DNA from 4 places in the Aminobacter sp. 01T433 genome. Region 4 is predicted to be linked to each of the others. Evidence: predicted binding sites of a transcription regulator. Region 4 holds the regulator's gene; each other region holds the start of a gene.
The links. Region 4 encodes LexA, which represses DNA repair genes until DNA is damaged. Its sites were predicted from a motif close to TGTTCNNNNTGTGTTCNG; they were not measured.
Positions count from the first base shown of each region.

Region 1: the regulator LexA is predicted to act here: its motif matches at 1,935-1,952, upstream of AC1DLV_RS11515 (ATP-dependent helicase).
Region 2: the regulator LexA is predicted to act here: its motif matches at 2,461-2,478, upstream of AC1DLV_RS22650 (LexA family protein).
Region 3: the regulator LexA is predicted to act here: its motif matches at 2,429-2,446, upstream of AC1DLV_RS15510 (sel1 repeat family protein).

Region 1 is NZ_JBFTPR010000005.1:447,518-452,186, forward strand. It holds gene AC1DLV_RS11515 (ATP-dependent helicase) at 1-1,894, opposite strand, end outside; gene AC1DLV_RS11520 (nicotinate-nucleotide adenylyltransferase) at 2,066-2,653, opposite strand; gene AC1DLV_RS11525 (glutamate-5-semialdehyde dehydrogenase) at 2,741-4,027, opposite strand; gene proB (glutamate 5-kinase) at 4,031-4,669, opposite strand, start outside.
Region 2 is NZ_JBFTPR010000015.1:3,148-7,816, reverse strand. It holds gene AC1DLV_RS22660 (Y-family DNA polymerase) at 78-1,355, opposite strand; gene AC1DLV_RS22655 (SH3 domain-containing protein) at 1,371-1,964, opposite strand; gene AC1DLV_RS22650 (LexA family protein) at 2,009-2,374, opposite strand; gene AC1DLV_RS22645 (hypothetical protein) at 2,626-3,597, opposite strand; gene AC1DLV_RS22640 (abortive infection family protein) at 3,594-4,669, opposite strand, start outside.
Region 3 is NZ_JBFTPR010000007.1:401,483-406,151, forward strand. It holds gene AC1DLV_RS15490 (AMP nucleosidase) at 1-313, opposite strand, end outside; gene AC1DLV_RS15495 (hypothetical protein) at 378-572, opposite strand; gene AC1DLV_RS15500 (glutathione S-transferase family protein) at 928-1,650, shown strand; gene AC1DLV_RS15505 (DUF2147 domain-containing protein) at 1,787-2,131, opposite strand; gene AC1DLV_RS15510 (sel1 repeat family protein) at 2,571-2,837, shown strand; gene AC1DLV_RS15515 (ABC transporter substrate-binding protein) at 3,208-4,326, shown strand; gene AC1DLV_RS15520 (peroxiredoxin) at 4,483-4,669, shown strand, end outside.
Region 4 is NZ_JBFTPR010000012.1:150,149-154,817, reverse strand. It holds gene trpC (indole-3-glycerol phosphate synthase TrpC) at 1-768, shown strand, start outside; gene moaC (cyclic pyranopterin monophosphate synthase MoaC) at 770-1,252, shown strand; gene AC1DLV_RS20795 (molybdopterin molybdotransferase MoeA) at 1,253-2,458, shown strand; gene lexA (transcriptional repressor LexA) at 2,567-3,286, shown strand; gene AC1DLV_RS20785 (ComEC/Rec2 family competence protein) at 3,339-4,669, opposite strand, start outside.

The DNA of each region.
Region 1 (4,669 bases), on a different contig from region 4:
AGCGGCCGCCCTCGTCGAGCGCGCGCTGGTGCGGGAACAGGCCTTCCTCCCAGCCGGGCAAGAAGACGGTCTCGAATTCCAGGCCCTTGGCCGAGTGCAGCGTCATGATGTTGACCGCGTCGAGATCCTCGTTCTTGTCGGCGTCCATGACGAGCGCGACATGCTCGAGGAACGAGCGCAGCGACTCGTACTCCTCCATCGAGCGTATGAGTTCTTTCAGGTTCTCGAGCCGGCCCGGCGCTTCGGCCGAGCGGTCGTTCTTCCACATGTCGGTGTAGCCGCTCTCTTCGAGAATGGTCTCGGCGAGTTCGGTGTGCGGTGTGTTGTCGAGCGCCTTTTGCCAGCGCTCGAAATTGGCGGCGACCTCGCGCAGTGCGGCGCGCGGCTTGGGCTTCAGCTCGTCGCTTTCGGCGAGGTTGCGGGCCGCTTCAAGCATCGGCACGCCGAGCGCGCGGGATGTGTCGTGGACCTGGCGGATGGCGGCTTCGCCAAGGCCGCGCTTGGGGATGTTGACGATGCGCTCGAAGGCAAGGTCGTCGGCACCTTGGGCGACAACCCGGAAATAGGCCATGGCATCGCGGATTTCCTGGCGCTCGTAAAAGCGCGGGCCGCCGACGACGCGGTAATTGAGGCCAAGGGTGACGAAGCGGTCTTCGAACTCGCGCATCTGGAACGAGGCACGGACCAGGATCGCCATGTCGTTGAGATTGTGCTGCTGGCGCTGCAGCTGCTCGATGGTCTCGCCGACGGCGCGGGCTTCTTCTTCCGAATCCCAGGCCGCATGCACATTGACCTTGCCGTCCTCGGGGTCGTTGCGATCGGTGAACAGCGTCTTGCCGAAGCGGCCCTCATTGTGGGCGATGAGATGGGAGGCGGCACCCAGGATATGGGCGGTGGAGCGGTAGTTGCGCTCCAGCCGGATGACGACGGCGCCGGGAAAATCCTTGTCGAAGCGCAGGATGTTGTCAACCTCGGCCCCGCGCCAGCCATAGATCGACTGGTCGTCGTCGCCGACGCAGCAGACATTCTTCTGGCCCGGCGCGCCGGTTTCCTGGGCGAGCAGCCGCAGCCACATGTACTGGGCGGTGTTGGTGTCCTGGTACTCGTCGACGAGGATGTATTTGAAGCGCTTGTGGTATTCCTTGAGCACGTCCGGATAGGCGCGGAAGATGCGGATCGGGTGGCACAAGAGGTCGCCGAAGTCGCAGGCGTTCAGCGTCTTCAGCCGGTCCTGATAGGCCTTGTAGAGCTCGCGGCCCTTGCCATTGGCAAAGGCGCGGGCGTCGCCCTCGGGGATCTCGGCGGGGCCCAGGCCCTTGTTCTTCCAGCCGTCGATCATCATCGCGAACTGGCGCGCCGGCCAGCGCTTGTCGTCGAGGCCCTCGGCCTGGATCAGCTGCTTGATCAGACGGATGACGTCGTCGGTGTCCAAAATGGTGAAGTCGGAGCGCAGGCCGGCAAGCTCGGCATGGCGGCGCAGCATCTTGACGCCGATGGAGTGGAAGGTGCCGAGCCAAGGCATGCCCTCGACGGCTTCGCCGACAAGCAGGCCGATACGCTGCTTCATCTCGCGCGCGGCCTTGTTGGTGAAGGTCACGGCGAGGATCTGGCTGGGGTAGGCGCGGCCCTGGCTCAGGATATGGGCGATGCGGGTGGTGAGCACGCGCGTCTTGCCGGTGCCGGCACCGGCAAGCACCAGAACCGGTCCTTCGGTGGTTTCGACGGCGAGGCGCTGCTCGGGGTTCAGGCCCTTGAGATAGTCGGGCGCGGCAGGCGCCTGGCGTGCAGCCATGGCACGCGCCGCTATACCGCTGGGCGCAGGCGTGCCAGCGGGCCGGGACGGCATTGCGCCGGGCTCGTCAAAAAAGGGCATGTCGTCCGGAAAGTCTGACATTTGCCCCGAATGTAGTGATTCGGGGCAGAAAGGCCAGAAGCGTCTCTGTTTTGTTCTGGTTTGAACCGGGGAAATTGCTCAGTTGTTTGCCTGACGAACGGCTGGGAGCACCGCTTCGGCGCCAATTTTCCGCTCTACACGCAGCTGTCACGCGGCGAACTTCGGCTGCGTCTACTTGGCGGTGCCGTTGCGCAATGCCGTCGACGACAGCAGCGAGCGCGGTCCGTGGATGAAGGTCCATGCCGGGGCCTTCATCCGCGCCAGGCGCGACGCATCGCCCTCATCGACGCGTGCGTAGTCGAAGGTCTTGGCGACCACCGACGACAAGAACGACAGCGTCGCCCCCGGACGGTCGATGACGGCGATGGGGAAGGTCATGACGATCTGCCGCCAGCGCTGCCAGTGGTGGAAGTCGCGCAGATTGTCGGCACCCATGATCCAGACGAAATCAACGCCGGGGTTTCGCGCCTTGATCAAGGCCAGCGTGTCGGCGGTGTAGCGCACATTGTGGGTCGCTTCGAAGGCGGTCACCTTGATACGCGGGTCCTCGGCGATTGCCTCCGACAGCTCGATGCGCTTGGCAAGCGGGGCCAGCTCGCGCGTGCTTTTCAACGGATTTCCCGGGGTGACGATCCACCACAGCTGATCGAGCTGGAGCCTGCGCATGGCGATTTCGGCGACAAGGCCATGGCCGGCATGCGGTGGATTGAACGACCCGCCAAACAGCCCGATCTGCATGCCCTTCATCGCATGCGGCATGCGCAGGTACTTCTGGGAAACTGGCGGCTCTGACGGCAACAGCAACTTTAGGCCCCCTCAGCCGTCACATCAGGCCTATGCTTCCCGTCACGGCCTGAGCTGGCCGTTGCCGCGCACGCGGTACTTGAACGACGTCAGCTGCTCGACGCCGACGGGCCCGCGCGCATGCATCTTGCCGGTGGCAATGCCGATCTCGGCACCCATGCCGAACTCGCCGCCATCGGCGAACTGCGTCGAGGCGTTGTGCAGCAGGATGGCCGAGTCTATCTCGTTGAAGAAGCGTTCGACGGCCTTGGCATCCTCGGCGACGATCGCCTCGGTGTGGTGCGAGGAAAACGTCTCGATATGCTCGATGGCGCCTGAAACGTCGTCGACCAACTTCACCGAGATGATGGCGTCGAGATATTCGGTCACCCAGTCGGCGTCGGTCGCGGGCTTGGCATCCGTGAAGGCGGCGAGCACGTCTTCGTCGGCATGGATCTCGCAACCCGCCTTGCGCAGTGCCTCAAGCACCGGCACCAGATGGGTGGAAGCCACGGCGCGGTCGACCAGCAGAGTTTCGGCAGCACCGCAGATGCCGGTGCGGCGCATCTTGGCGTTGACGGCGATGCCAACCGCCATGTCGAGCTTGGCCGACTTGTCGATATAGAGATGGCAGATGCCCTCGAGATGGGCGAAGACCGGCACGCGCGCATCGTTTTGCACACGCTCGACCAGGCTGCGGCCGCCGCGCGGAATGATGACGTCGAGATTGCCGGACAGCCCTTTGAGCATCTCGCCAACGGCAGCGCGGTCAGCCACCGGAACAAGCTGGATCGCATCCTCGGGCAGCTTCGCCGACTTCAGCCCCTCGACCAGGCAGGCATGGATCGCCAGCGACGAATTGAGCGAATCCGAGCCGCCGCGCAGGATCACCGGATTGCCGGCCTTGAGGCAAAGCGCTCCCGCATCCGCCGTCACGTTCGGGCGGCTTTCATAAATCACGCCAATGACGCCAAGCGGCGTGCGCACGCGCTCGATATGCAGGCCGTTGGGCCGTTCCCATTCGGCAATCACTTCGCCGACGGGATCCCTCAGTTCGGCAATCGCCCTGATACCGTTGGCCATGTCGCGGATGCGGCCCGTCGTCAGCTTGAGCCGATCCATGAACGAACCGCTCAAGCCGGCTTCCTCGCCGTTCTTCACGTCGATGGCGTTGGCGTCGAGGATTTCATCCTCGCGGCGCAGGATGGCTTCGGCCATGCCGATCAGCGCGGCATGCTTGCGTTCGGCGGAAGCGATGGCGAGTGGACGGGCGGCGGCACGAGCCTTGCGGCCGATCTCGGCCATCAGGGACGCTGTATCCTCGTGGGACTTCTCATGCGCCTTCAGCATGTCCTACCCTTCCGCTTGCACCGCAACCTTGTCCGTGTGGCTGACCACGAGGTCGTCGCGATGGATCATCGCCGAGCGCGCCTCATAGCCGAGAACGGTCTCGATTTCCGTCGTCTTCAGCCCAGCGATCCTTACGGCATCCGCAGCGTCATAGGCAACCAGTCCGCGCGCGATCTCGCGACCCTCGGGCGACAGGATCGCCACCGTGTCACCGCGCGAGAAATTGCCGCTGACCAGCTTCACACCGGCCGGCAGCAGCGACTTGCCAGAAAGTAGCGCACCAACAGCACCCGCATCGACAGTCAACCGGCCCGCAGGCTCCAACTGGCCGGCGATCCAGGTCTTGTAGCCCTTCACCGGATTGCCGCTCGGGCGGAAATAGGTTGAGCGCTCGCCGCGCTCGATGGCCATCAGCGGCGACAACCGCGTGCCGGCGGTGATGATCATCGCAGTGCCGGCGGCGGTGGCGATCTTGCCGGCGTCGAGCTTGGTGCGCATGCCGCCGCGCGACAGTTCGGAGGCTGCGTCTCCAGCCATTGCTTCGATGTCAGGCGTGATGCGGTCGACGACGGGGATGAACTTCGCGTCGGGGTCGCGTGCCGGTGGCGCAGTGTAGAGCCCGTCGATGTCGGACAACAGCAC
Region 2 (4,669 bases), on a different contig from region 4:
TTCATAGTGATCTAATTCATCATTATAAACGGCAATCGTGGGATATGTCAAAATTCCCTCACCGTTTCTACTTTTGGTCATACACACACGACAGGAATCTCGGAAATTCTGGTCGTGTATCTCGGCGACCTCATCTCAGCCTTCGCTTCGAACCCTCGCTTGAAGCCTTCAGAACCCAAAACCATGGTCTTCCTGCCATAGCGATCGTTAACGGCATCCATTGCTGTCATCAGGCGAGCGTCCCGCGGCCGCTCGAATTCGAACAGCATCTGCGGGGCATCTTCCTCGTTGATGAGGTCGTCAAGCATCACGCCAGCTTTGGTGTAGCCGTAGCCATTGCCACTGCGGTCGCCTTTCCACGCTTTTTGAACGCATAAGCTGACGGCTTGGACGAGATCGAAGGTGTTATTCGTCATCGGCCTCAGGCGAACGGTTCTCGATGCCGAATGCTGCGGAGCCGTGGCCGAAAATGAATTCGTGTGAAAGAAGGCCGTAACCTGGCCTGCAACGAGGCCATGCTGCCGGAGTTTCTGGGCCGCCCGGGATGCGTGGGACGTCATTGCCTGCATGAGGGTGTCGAATGTACTCATGGGCTCCCCAGCTGACCTAGTGACTGCCATGCCCTTGCGTTGCGGGGCCACTTCTTCGAGATCGAGACAGCGAACGCCTTGGAGCTCTGCAACGATGCGCTCGAGGACGACGGTGCCGATTTTTCGAGCCAAAGGCATCGGCATGGCTCGCAGCTTGGCGACCGTGTCTACCCCGACCTCCCGCAGCTTGACCTCTGTTTTGGCACCAACGCCCCACACTTCGCCGACTGCGATCCGCTCCATGGACCATGCTGCCACTCGTGCGTCGGTGAAATCGCAAATGCCGCCGAAGATGGGGTTCTTCTTCGCGGCATAGTTGGCCAGTTTCGCCATTGTTTTTGTCGGCGCAATCCCGACGCAGGTGGGGATCCCAGTCAGTTCACGTACGGTTGCGCGCATTGCGGTTGCCTGTTTTACAGCCGACTGGAAACCCGACAAGTCCACGAAAGACTCGTCGATTGAGTAAACTTCAATGTTGGGTGAGAAACCGCTTAGGGCGTCGACGACCCGACGGCTCATATCCCCGTAGAGGGTATAATTGCTCGAGAGAGTCCGTATCCCATGTTCCTTGACCTTGTCGCGGATATGAAAGAGTGGGACCCCCATCTTGATCCCAAGGGCCTTCGCCTCCTCGGACCTGGCGACGGCGCAGCCGTCGTTGTTGGACAGCACGATTACAGGCACGCCCACAAGTTTCAGATCGAAAACCCGCTCGCATGAGACGTAAAAATTGTTGCAGTCGATGAGCGCGATTGGGTCGGGCATCGAATAGATGCCTTTCTAGCGGTAGGTCCGACCTGTGGAGACGTCCAGATAGATGCGATCCGCACCGCCACCGCAGTATGCGAAATAAATGCCGTGACCCTTGTTGGTGGATTTCACCCAGCCACCCATTTCGGTGAAGTCCTTGGCTGTGCACTGGCCAGATGCCAACAGGTTTTCGGCAGCCGTCACGAACTGGCCTTCATATCGTTGGAAGTCGTCGGACTGGGCGACTAACTTGGCTGTCCCACTGGCATTTGCACCGGGGTCCGCGGGGCGGGTTTCTGACAGGAGGTCGAGTTTGATCCACTCGGCGAACTGGCTATCGACAATGCCGTTGTCAGCTGTGCAATCGGCGCGTCCAGAATCCACGTATTGTGATCGTCCACCAACGCACGAAGCGTCGTAGTACCTCGAAACGCGGCCCCAGCCGCCCTTGGTTTCAACGACCTTTGCGGATTCTCGGAAGAAAAGTCTCCCGACTACCCCGCACTCAGTTGATGGGCACGTTCGGCGATTAGCGCGATCACCTGTCACCCACATCTGAGATTCCGCCAGCGCACCAGTCATCGTTGCTGCAATAAAAATAACCGAATAAAATATTGATTTCATGAAAATACCCCTTGTTCCGTCCCCAACTTACCTACTGGCGCTCATCAGTCTACTGGGCAGCGCCTCACTATACCTGCGACGACGCCCCATATTTCGGTGGTTTCTGTCACCAGGATAGGCGTGAAGTCTCTTCCCTTGGATTTCGGGTCGAGCCAGTAGCGTCCATCCCGTTTCGCCAGCTTCTTGAGTGTTACCGCGCCATCAACGACTGCCAGGACGACGCGGCCGATGCGTTTTTTGCCTGCTCGATCGACAGCGATCAGATCTCCGTCATGGATGCCTTCGTCGACAAGACTGTCGCCCGAAACTCGCCACCAGAAGGTCGCAGACGGGTGCCGGACGATCCATCCAATGGGATCGATCTCGTCCTCGAGGTCGTCTGCAGCAGGCGACGGGAATCCCGCGGGCACAAGCGTGCCCGATACGGGAACAGTTGTCCCCTTCGAGGAAATTGGAACAGGAACGACATGGGTGGTGATTGCTACTGACATAGAAGGAGAACATATCGCGAACAGTCGCTGTCCTCAATTCCCTGGAGAGGAAATTTTTCCTGGCTGCGAAATGGCGGAAGTCGGGGGCGAATTAGGGTTTCCTGATGTCCTCCACACTGTCCCCTTCGTTCCGTCTTCTGTCTTCTATCGAACTCGACGTCTACCTTGCTTCACCCGCAAAGCATGCAGCATCCGTCGAATCTGGGCTCGTCGCTGACTAACTGGCTGTCACAGTCGTCGGGGCATGGTTCCTTCCTGATTTTATAGGCCTTGTCCCAGACGACGCAGTGAACCTGCATTCCATCTTCTGTGATGCAGGCGGTCGGAATGTCCCCAGGGTATGGCTCACGCTCCCCAAGATGTGCTTCGTCCCCACAAGCGTGGCAGATGTAACGGGGCTCCTCCGGACCGTGGCGCATGATCGTCATGAATTGGGCCTCAGGCAGTATCGGCAAGATGTGCCACAATTCGCGGAAAACCTGCGTCAGTTCACTCCAATCTCCGCTATCGACGTCGATCGCCGACCATCTATGCATTGCCGCGAAATGGCGGCGGTCCCCGAGCCATCTTCGTCCCGTGTAAAGCTCGCGGTATTGGACAAGCAGCGCGTCGATGATGAAGGCGGGATCGATGGGGCTGTTGTGTATGCCGAGATGGTGGATTTTGTTGCGACTTTTCCTAATTTCCTCGAACTGGAGCTGGAACTCGGAGGAGATGATCCTGTTGCAAAACGTGTTACAGACCCTGATCAAGTCGGCAGCATCGACGGTCTGGAAATCGGTAAAGTCGTATGTGTGGGTTGCAGCATCGACGGCCTTTGCCTCGTGCCGCTTCAACAGCAGGAACGGACTAACCTCGCAAACAAGAGCTTTCAGACCGATCTCTTGGCTCTGTTGAACCATCGTGTACACGCCCTGAAAGTCGCTCTGCGCGGCATCCAGATAGGCTTGCCAAGCCTTATCCTCATCGACCTCGGGTGCATCGTCATATCGGCCTTCTTCTGGCAGCCATTTGGGAAGGTTCAGCAACCCGCTGTACTCATACCATTCCGATACGATCTCGACGATCTCAGCCCACGCCTTGAAATATAGGCGAAGGCTAATCGTTCGCAGGTCATCGGCCGTGGGAACGTTGATAATCATTCGGGTCCGGCAGGCAGCCCCACCGCCTCCTTTGTTGGATCAGACTTTCTGGCGTCCCACGTCGAAACCAGGAAGGTCGCCATTGTCCCCGAGAGATTGACGGCGAGCTGGGCATGACGGGAGGCGGGTTTCACCCGTTTCGGGCCGCGGCTATGGGCATCTGAAATCTTGTTTCGCAATGACCCAAGGGATTCGACCACCGACTGGCAGCCCCCGAGGATCTGCTTAAAGACAATCTCGGTATGATCATCGGGGGCCAGTTTCAGGATTTTCGCCAGCTTCCTGTACAGAACTGGAAGGTCGTCCTTCTCCCCGTACTCCTGGCCTGCCTCGACGATGATCCATTTGCAAACGTCCTCGAGCAACGTACGGGCCAGGGTGATCGCCCCCTCGGGATCCGTGTCCCGCCGATCGAGGGCCTGCTCCCACCTGGGATGCACGGTATCCGGATCGAAGGCGGTGAGCGCCTCCGAGATGGCTCGGTCAGCGGGGCTACCAATCGCAGCGGGCTGGACCTCGTAGACGGGGCTACCCGACAGTCTTCGCACGGTTGCGAGGCGATACCCGTCATGCCTGAGTTGTTCATTAATCTCGGCGGCAAGTGCTGCCTGGACTGCTTGCGACTGGATCAGGGGACTGGTCACCTCTTCGAGGAAGCGGAAGAACTGCTTTTGCGAGCACGAAAGCAGGCCGACAACCGTCAACAGCTCCCGATTATCCCAGTCGTCATTTCTAACAGTTGCCTGAAATACATCCTCTTCCAGGTTTCGTTCTGGATATCTGTCGGCATAGCGGGAGGGCATTCGGTCCAACGGCCAGATACGCTTCAGAAAATCGACGTGCTCGAGCTCAGTGCTCAATTGTCTGCCGTCGAAAAGCGCCATGATACGTCGGCGAGTGAGTTCGGAAATGGAAACTTTATTATGGTCTTCGATCTTCGCCAATGCTTCGGACAGGCTGTAGGAGTCCACTTCTTCGAGCAAGCTCGCGGCTATGGGCAGGAGATCGGTCGCTGATTTCTCCAGAAGTCGTCGTTCTGCAAATTTGAACTTGCTCTGGAAAGCTTCATCTC
Region 3 (4,669 bases), on a different contig from region 4:
CAAACAGGTCCGGCCGGGTGATCGTTGTCGAGAAATGCCCCGGCGTCGGCATATGGCCGTAGGCCTGGCGGGAATCGACCTGCGAGTAGGACGTCGTGGTGACGCCAACTTCGGGGTAGAAGGCGCGGAACCGCACATTGGTGTCGGCGCCGGCTGCAAGCGAGGCGAAGGCCTCGCGCAAGAAGGCGGTGTTGCGCTCATAGAGCTTCTGCAGCGCTGCCACAGCTTCGGTGGCATCGGTGAAGCTCTGCCGAGAAAACGGCAGCGGCGAGGAGATGGATTCGATGGGCTGAGGATAGATTCGCTTTTCCATGACCTATTATAGAGATCAATTATGACGGCTGCGAGGGGGCCGTGTTGTGGTCCTGTTAATTCCCTTAATCACGCTGCAAGCTGATCAGCAGGACAAAGCCAACGCCGCCATTGCGGGCAGCAGGGGCTTCGATGGTCGAGCCCGAGTCGCCACGCAGCTGCGGCACAGCCAGCACCGGGGCGGCGAGAACCATCAGGATCAGCAAAGCCCGCGGCAGGAGCCGGAGGGTCTTGATGATCTGGGTTGCGGTGCGGGTCATGGGCGTTGGCTTTGCTTTTGGAGATCGGTTGATGTCGTTGCTTTTGTGGGCGATCAGTCCGTCTTCGACGACGTAAGTTCCCAGGAGCGGGCAGGGCGGCTGGTCTCGGCGACCAGGGTGGCAAACATGATCCCGAACAGGGCGCTGAGCAGACAGACGATGGTGAACCGGCGAGCGAGCATTGGTGTCTTCCCCTTCAATGGATCGGACTATGCCTGGCTGCGACTGAACGGGTTCTGAGACCTCCGTTCATCTTCGGTTCAAATTTATTGACGGACCTTAGTGTGTCCGCAGGGTTGTGTTTCGCCCTGCTACGCATATCTCCAGAGCATCGCTCACCAACGGAGACTGCGGAATGACCAGCCAGACATTGCCGATCGAACTCTATTACTGGCCCACGCCCAATGGCTGGAAGATCTCGATCATGCTGGAGGAACTCGGCGTTCCCTACACGGTCAAATACGTCAACATTGGCAAGGGCGAGCAATTCGAGCCGTCATTCCTCAAGATCGCGCCCAACAACCGCATGCCGGCGATCATCGATCCCGAAGGCCCCACGGCCGACGGCAAATGGGGCGGCGCGCCGATCTCGATCTTCGAGTCGGGCGCGATCCTGCAATATCTCGGACGCAAGTTCGGCAAGCTTTATCCGACTGACGAGCGTGGCCGCGCCGAGGTTGACCAGTGGCTGTTCTGGCAGGTCGGCGGTCTGGGGCCGATGGCCGGCCAGGCCCATCACTTCCGGCAATACGCGCCGGAGAAGATCGCCTATGGCATCGACCGCTACACCAATGAGGTCAATCGCCTCTATGGCGTGATGAACAAGCGCCTGGCCGATCGCGAATTCCTCGCCGGCGCCTATTCGATCGCCGACATCGCTTCGCTTGGCTGGGTCAAGCCTTACAAGAACCAGGGCCAGGACATCGAAGACTTCCCGCACCTCAAGCGCTGGTTCGAAACCCTCATGGCCCGCCCGGCGGTCATCACCGGCATCGCCATCGGCGAGGACCACCGCCGCAATCTCGCCGACGACAAGGAAGCCCAAAAGGTTCTGTTCGGCCAGAAGGCGAGGGCCTGAGCGAGTGGGGAATAGCGAGTAGCGAGTAGAAATTAGGGAGTGGCGTATCGCCTTCGGCCAGCCATTCCCTCACTACTCACTACTCACTACTCACTACTCACTACTCACTACTCACTACTCACTACTCACTGTTCTCTTACAGTTTCGACCAGTTCTGCGTCTTGCAGATCAGCCCGCCGAGCACGCAGCCCTTCATCTTGAGGCTGGAGCCGGCGAGGCTGGCTTTGCCGTTGTAGGTCTTGTCGTTGGCCGGGTCGGTGATCTCGCCCGAATAGGCGCTGCCGCCGTCGGCCTTGAAGGTGCCGATCTTCTTGCCAGAGTGCTTGCCGTCCTTCAGCGTGATGCAGAAGCTGCTGCCGCACGAAGCGATTGCTGCGATTGAGCCGGCTTCCGTCTTCCAGTTGCCTTCGATCGGATCGGCGTAGGCCGCACCGGCCATCATCACGGTGGCCGCCATGGCCAGGCTCATCTTGCGAAGCATTGAAATCCTCCCGATTGATATCTGTGTAATGGCGCTCTCCCACGCCTGACGTTTACGCAAACGTAAGCGTAATGCAGCCGCCGCGAAAGCGAAAGCGGTGCCGCAAGGGAAGCTGCGAGCATTTTTTGACGGCGCAAACGCGCCTCCGACATCCAAAAGTTCATCGATTGCAGCACGTGAATGCGTCGCGTGGTTATCAAAGACTTAGCCGCGCACCAGCGAATTTTCATCGCATTTTCTGCAAATTCCAACCGGCGCAAGGACTCCTATCCTTAACGAATTCCGAGCTTTACCCTTTGTTTTAGTTTTGTTTTCTTCGAGTTAAGCACGCCATTTAACGGCGGATTCAAAGCTCCACGGCATTCTCGAAAGCATCGAAAGGGCAGCTGCGGGGGACACCTCCGAGACTGCTCTCAGGAGACAGGCAGGGGATAAGAAAATGGCACGTTTCGAAATCTTTGAGGCTGGCTTCGGCGCGATGGGTTCCACCGCTCAGGCCGACATTCTTCTTGAATTGGGCATGATGTATGCGACCGGCCGCGATTGCGAAGTCGACGTTGTCGCCGCCCACAAATGGTTCAACATCGCCGCGATCAAGGGTTCTGCCCGCGCCGCTGAGCTGCGCTCGGAACTCTCCGGCTCGATGTCCAAGCTCGACATCGTCAAGGCGCTGCGCGAAGCGCGCGAATGGATGACGATGCACTGATAGCTTCTGCTTCCGGGGGGAAGATCGAGGTCGCCTTCATGGCGGCTTCCAACAAAAAGAGCGCGACGGTCTGAAGGACGGGCGAGGCGCGCCAGAAAGAAAACAAACAGGGCAGGCGAACTCCTGAGAAGGCCAAAGACGCCTCGCGGAGTTTCCACGAAAAAGGCCGCGACCGATCGAAACAAGATCGGCGCGGCTTTTTCGTTTTGGAATTGAACCGGCGGCTTATCGCCGGGTTGCATAAGCACGTGCAGGCACAATATCCTGGCGCCCATGCGCCAAGACAAGTCATGGCCGCGCTGACAGCTTTCGACGATTGCACGTGTGGCGCGAATCCGGCATGTCCTTCGCATCCAAGGGAGAGGAACCAATGCATTTGAAACGTTCTATTGGCGCATTGCTCGCGCTGTCGCTCAGCGCCAGTGTGGCATTCGCAGAAGATATCGGTATTGCGGTCGTCGGCCCGATGACCGGCCAGCTCGCCAATATCGGCGACCAGTTCAAGCAGGGCGCCGAAGCGGCGGTCAAGGCGATCAACGAAAAGGGCGGCGTCATGGGCCGCCAGCTCAAGCTTTCGGTCGAAGACGACGTCTGCGATCCCAAGCAGGCGGTTTCGGTTGCCAACCGCATCGTAGCCAATGGCATCAAGTTCATCGACGGCCATGCCTGCTCGGGCTCGAGCATCCCGGCTTCCGCCGTCTATGCCGAAAGCGGCGCGCTGATGATGTCGCCGGCCTCGTCGAACCCGATCATGACCGACGACGCTGCCGCCAAGGGCTGGTCGACGATCATGCGCCTGTACACCCGTGACGACGCCCAGGGTGCCTTCATCGGACCGTGGATCGCCGAGAAGTACAAGGGCAAGAACGTCGTCGTGCTGCACGACAAGAGCGCCTACGGCCAGGGTGTGGCCGATGCCGTCCGGAAGACGATGAACACCGGCGGCCTGCAGGAAATCCTCTACGAAGGCATCAATGCCGGCGAAAAGGACTATTCGGCGCTCGTCACCAAGCTCAAGGAACTGAAGGCCGACGTGGTCTATTTCGGTGGTTATCACCCCGAAGCCGGTCTCATCCTGCGCCAGTCGGCCGAGCAGGGCTTCAAGTTTCAGCTGATCATGCCCGACTCGATCGCCTCGCCGGAATTCTGGCAGATTGCCGGCCCCGCCGGTGAAGGCACGATGTTCGTGTTCCCCTCGGACCCGCAGGCCAAGCCTGAGGCCAAGGAAGCAATCGAGAAGATCAAGGCCGGTGGCTTCGTGCCGGAAGGCTTCACGCTGTTCTCCTACGCCACGATCCAGGCCTTCGCGCAAGGCATCGAGCGTGCCGGCACCGACGATCCGATCAAGGTCGCCGAGGCACTGAAGGACGGTAAGCCGATCAGCACCGTCGTGGGCGACGTTGTCTTCGACGAAAAGGGCGACCTCAAGAACGCCAGCTACGACATCAACCAGTGGCATGACGGCAAATACGCGCCGATCAAGCCGTAAGCCTGGTTTCTGCTAAATGCTTTCAATGGCCGGGCATGTCCCGGCCATTGTCGTTTTCACGGGCTTGGCGCAAAATAGCGAATTCGCACACGGACACTGAACACGGACCGTTCTAGCCGGCGCGAAGTGTGCGTCGAATTCAGGAGGAACCGACATATGAGCCTTCGTATCAATGACACCGCCCCGGACTTCAAAGCCGACACCACGGAAGGCCCGATCAACTTCCACGACTGGATCGGCGACGGTTATGCTGTTTTGTTTTCCCACCCCAAGGATTTCACCCCGGTCTGCACCACCGAGCTCGGCTACATGGCCGGGTTGAAGGCCGACTTCGCCAAGCGCA
Region 4 (4,669 bases):
ATCGCAGCCGCCAAGGCACTGCTGCCACTCGCTGAGATCAAGGCCATGGCGCGCGACGCCGCAAAACCGCGCGGCTTTCTTGCGGCGCTTGAAGCCAAACGTCGTGACAACCGTTTTGGTCTCATCGCAGAGATCAAGAAGGCGAGTCCGTCCAAGGGCCTGATCCGTCCCGATTTCGACCCGCCGGCACTTGCCCGGGCCTATGCTGAAGGTGGAGCGGCCTGCCTGTCGGTGCTGACCGACACGCCATCCTTCCAGGGTGCCCCGGAATTCTTGACTGCCGCGCGCGACGCCTGCGCCCTGCCCGCTTTGCGCAAGGATTTCATGTTCGAGCCCTACCAGGTGCACGAAGCACGCGCCTGGGGTGCGGATGCCATCCTGATCATCATGGCAAGCCTCAGTGACGACGACGCCAAGCGGCTCGAGGACACGGCCTTCGAGCATGGCATGGACGTGCTTGTCGAGGTTCATGACGAGGAAGAAACCGAGCGCGCGCTGAAACTGTCCTCGCGCCTGCTCGGCATCAACAACCGCAATCTGCGCAGCTTCGAGGTCAGCCTCGACACCTCGGAGCGTCTTGCGCCCATGGTCCCGACCGACCGGCTTCTGGTTGGCGAAAGCGGCATCTTCACCCATGCCGATTGCCTGCGTCTGGAAAAATCCGGCATTGGCAGCTTCCTTGTCGGCGAAAGCCTGATGCGGCAGGCCGATGTGGCATCCGCCACGCGCGCGCTTCTCGACGGCACGCCCCAGGCTGCAAGCGTCTGATATGGCGACAACCCTCACTCATATCGGTGCCACGGGCGAAGCCAACATGGTTGATGTCGGCGACAAGGCCGAGACCACCCGCACGGCGATTGCCGAAGGCGCTGTCATCATGCGTGCCGAAACCCTGGCGTTGATTCTTTCGGGCAACGCCAAGAAGGGCGATGTGCTCGGCACCGCCCGCATAGCCGGAATCATGGCCGCCAAGCGCACGCACGAACTCGTGCCGCTCTGCCACCCGATCCTGCTGACCAAGGTTTCGGTCGAGATCGAGCCGGACGAGGCCCTGCCCGGTCTTCGCGTGACGGCACTTGCGCGTGTCACCGGGAAGACTGGCGTCGAGATGGAGGCGCTGACGGCCGCGTCGGTCGCCTGTCTCACCATCTACGACATGGCCAAGGCCGCCGACCGGGGCATGGTGATTTCCGGCATCAGGCTGGTCGAAAAGACCGGCGGCAAGTCGGGCGACTACAAGGCGGTCGAATAGATGGCGCTTCTGCCCGTCACCGAGGCGCTGGAACGCCTGCTCGACGGCGCTGAACCCAGCGGCTGGGAGACGGTCGGTCTCAGTGAAGCTTCAGGACGCGTGCTGGCAAGCCCGTTGTTTGCCTTGCGCACCCAGCCTCCTTTCGATGCCTCGGCCATGGATGGGTACGCTGTCCGCGCCGCCGACATCGCATCCCTGCCGGCACGGCTGAAGGTCATCGGCGAGGCTCCTGCCGGCAAGCAGTTCACAGGCGCTGTGGCGCAAGGCGAGAGCGTGCGCATTTTCACCGGCGCACCTGTGCCCAGCGGCGCGGACACTGTCGTCATCCAGGAAAATGTCAGCGATATCGGCAATGGCGAGATCGACGTGCTGGAACCGGCGATTCTTGGACGCAATATCCGCGCCAAGGGTCTCGATTTCAAACATGGCGATCTGATTCTCGACGCCGGCCGCGTGCTCGATCCTGCGGCCCTGTCGCTGATCGCCGCCGCCAACCACCCTGCAATGGCAGTGGTTCGCGCGCCACTGGTCGCCATCATCGCCACGGGCGACGAACTGCTCCCACCCGGCAGCAACCCTGGCCCTGACCAGATCATCGCATCCAACTCCTATGGTGTCGGAGCAATCGCCCGGTCAGTCGGCGCGCGCGTGCTTGACCTCGGTATCGCAGCCGACCGCAAGGATGCCATCTCAGCCCTCATCGCCCAGGCGCTCGAAGCCGAGGCCGACGTCATCGTCACGCTCGGCGGGGCCTCGGTCGGAGACCACGACCTGGTCCACGGCGTTCTGACCGGGCTCGGCATGGATCTCGATTTCTGGAAGATCGCCATGCGTCCCGGCAAGCCGCTGATGTTCGGCCGCCTTGTCAAGACACGTTGCGTCGGCCTGCCCGGCAATCCGGTCGCCAGCCTGATCTGCGCGCATATCTTCCTGAAGCCTTTGCTGGCGAAGCTTGGCGGGCGGCCCTATGCGCCCGACATTCGCAACGCCGTGCTCGATACGGCGATGGCACCAAACGATTTGCGCCAGGATTTCGTTCGCGCCATTGCACGCGAGACGCCTGACGGCCTCATAGTTACGCCATATCTGGTCCAGGATTCGTCGATGCTGCGCACGCTCGCCGACGCCAATTGCGCCATCATGCGTGAACCCTTCGCACCAGCCGCCGAATCTGGCAGTGCGTGCCGCGTGATGATGCTGCGCTGAACGAAACCGCCTCCTCCCTTCATCAGATATAAACGGTTGCAGAACACAACTGGAACAGATAGTGTTTTGTTCTGGGTTTGTTTTTCTTCTGATTCCTCGGGGGTGGCGATGCTGACGCGCAAACAACATGAGCTTTTGCTGTTCATCCACTCGCGATTGAAGGAGACAGGCATCCCGCCATCCTTCGACGAAATGAAGGAAGCGCTCGACCTCGCCTCCAAATCTGGCATCCATCGCCTGATCACGGCACTCGAAGAACGTGGCTTCATCCGACGCCTGCCCAATCGGGCACGTGCGCTTGAAGTGCTGCGCATGCCCGATTCCATCGCACCAGGCCTCAACGCGGCGCGGAAATTCTCGCCGAGCGTCATTGAGGGCAGCCTTGGACGCAGGCCTGAACCGTCGCGCTCCATGTCCGCCGGCAATGACGATGATGCTGGCGCGGCCGTGACCATTCCTGTGATGGGACGTATCGCTGCCGGCGTGCCGATCGACGCCATCCAGCACAAGACCCATTCGATAGCAGTGCCGCCGGATATGATCATGGGCGGCGAGCATTACGCGCTCGAGGTCAAGGGCGACTCGATGATCGAGGCTGGCATCTTCGACGGCGATACAGTCGTCATTCGCAGTTCGACCACCGCCAACCCCGGCGAGATCATTGTTGCACTAGTCGACGACGAGGAAGCGACCCTCAAGCGCTTCCGCCGCAAGGGCGCCTCGATTGCTCTCGAGGCTGCCAACCCGGCCTACGAGACCCGCATCTTCGGGCCAGACAGGGTCAAGGTCCAGGGCAAGCTTGTCGGGTTGATCCGCCGCTATTCCTGAACGGCCGATTCGGCGCGTCTCGGCCTGTTCGATGTTGCTCAGTTTGGTCCGGCTATTTGGCCGGCTTTGCGGTCTCCGGCGATTTCGGGCGTTTGACTGCGCGCTGATAGGGCGGCAGGCCCCTCGCCTCGCGAGAGAATTCGCGCTGCGTGTGCCACGGGCGATATGGCTCTGATACAGCGTGGCGGATTTCTAGTTGCCGACTTTTCTTGCCCGATTCCGGCTTCACGAATATCTCGGCGCTGCCCAGACGGGCGAGTTCGCGGCTGGTGAGCACTGCCACGGTTGAGCCTGGGCAGATGTCCTTCGTCGTGGCGTCTTTCAAAACGATGAGATCAGTCTTTGCGCAAACGCGCCTGGCGGCGGCCGCGTGTTCAGCATGCGCGATCAAGCCCGCAGATGGATGCTGAACCAGGCAAAGGCCATCGCTGCAGACAAATTCAGTAGGCTCGTCGGTGCTGCTTGGATCGCTGGAGTTGCCCGAGTCCTTCGGATTTGTCGAACCGTCGGAGTTGATACGGATGGGGCCGACAAACGCCTCGGTTTTTAAAGTCCGTTTCCAATTGTCGACTGTGAACTCGTTTGGTCGAGCGCGATTGACCGCGAGCTTTTGGTCTCCGATCGGCACCCCCACCAGGCGGCCATCTTCGGAGACGAGGACGACAGGCGTTTCGGTTTCCACCAGCGACAGAACGCCGAGAGCGGCAAATGGCATGGCGGCGACCCGCAACCAGGTTGTGGCGATCGATGCGATGACCAGTGCGGCGGTCACGAAGACAACGGCATGGGTCGACACCAGACCGACCGCATCGATGGGCGAACGCTCGGAGAACCACTTTGCAAGGGCGATCATGGCCTTCAGGCCGATGCCCATTACATCGAGAAATAGCCCTTCGAGACCAAGCGGCATGAAGATGCCGGCTAGGACCGCAAACGGCATCACCAGCACCGAGACGATCGGCATGACCGCCAGGTTGGCAATGAGGCTGAGCGGCGAGACGCGCTGGAAATGCCAGGCACCGAAGACACTTGTGGCAATGCCGGCGATCAGCGATGTCGCGACAAGACCGATGGCAACCGTGGCAAGCCAGCGCCATAGCTTCGATGGCAATGACCGCTGCACAAGTGGTCGTGCTTGCGCCTCCCGCCTGTCCGACCACCAGGCATAAGCACCAACAAGCGCGGCCGTAGCCGCAAATGACATCTGGAAGCTCGGGCCAACCACCTCGTGCGGTGAGATCAGGATGACGACGATCGCCGAGATCGCCAGGTTGCGCATGGTGAGTGCGGCACGGTCGAACAGGACGGCGGTCAGCATCACCGCGAGCATGATGAAGCTGCGTTGTGCTGCGACTTCGGCGCCCGAGATGAACAGATAGCCAC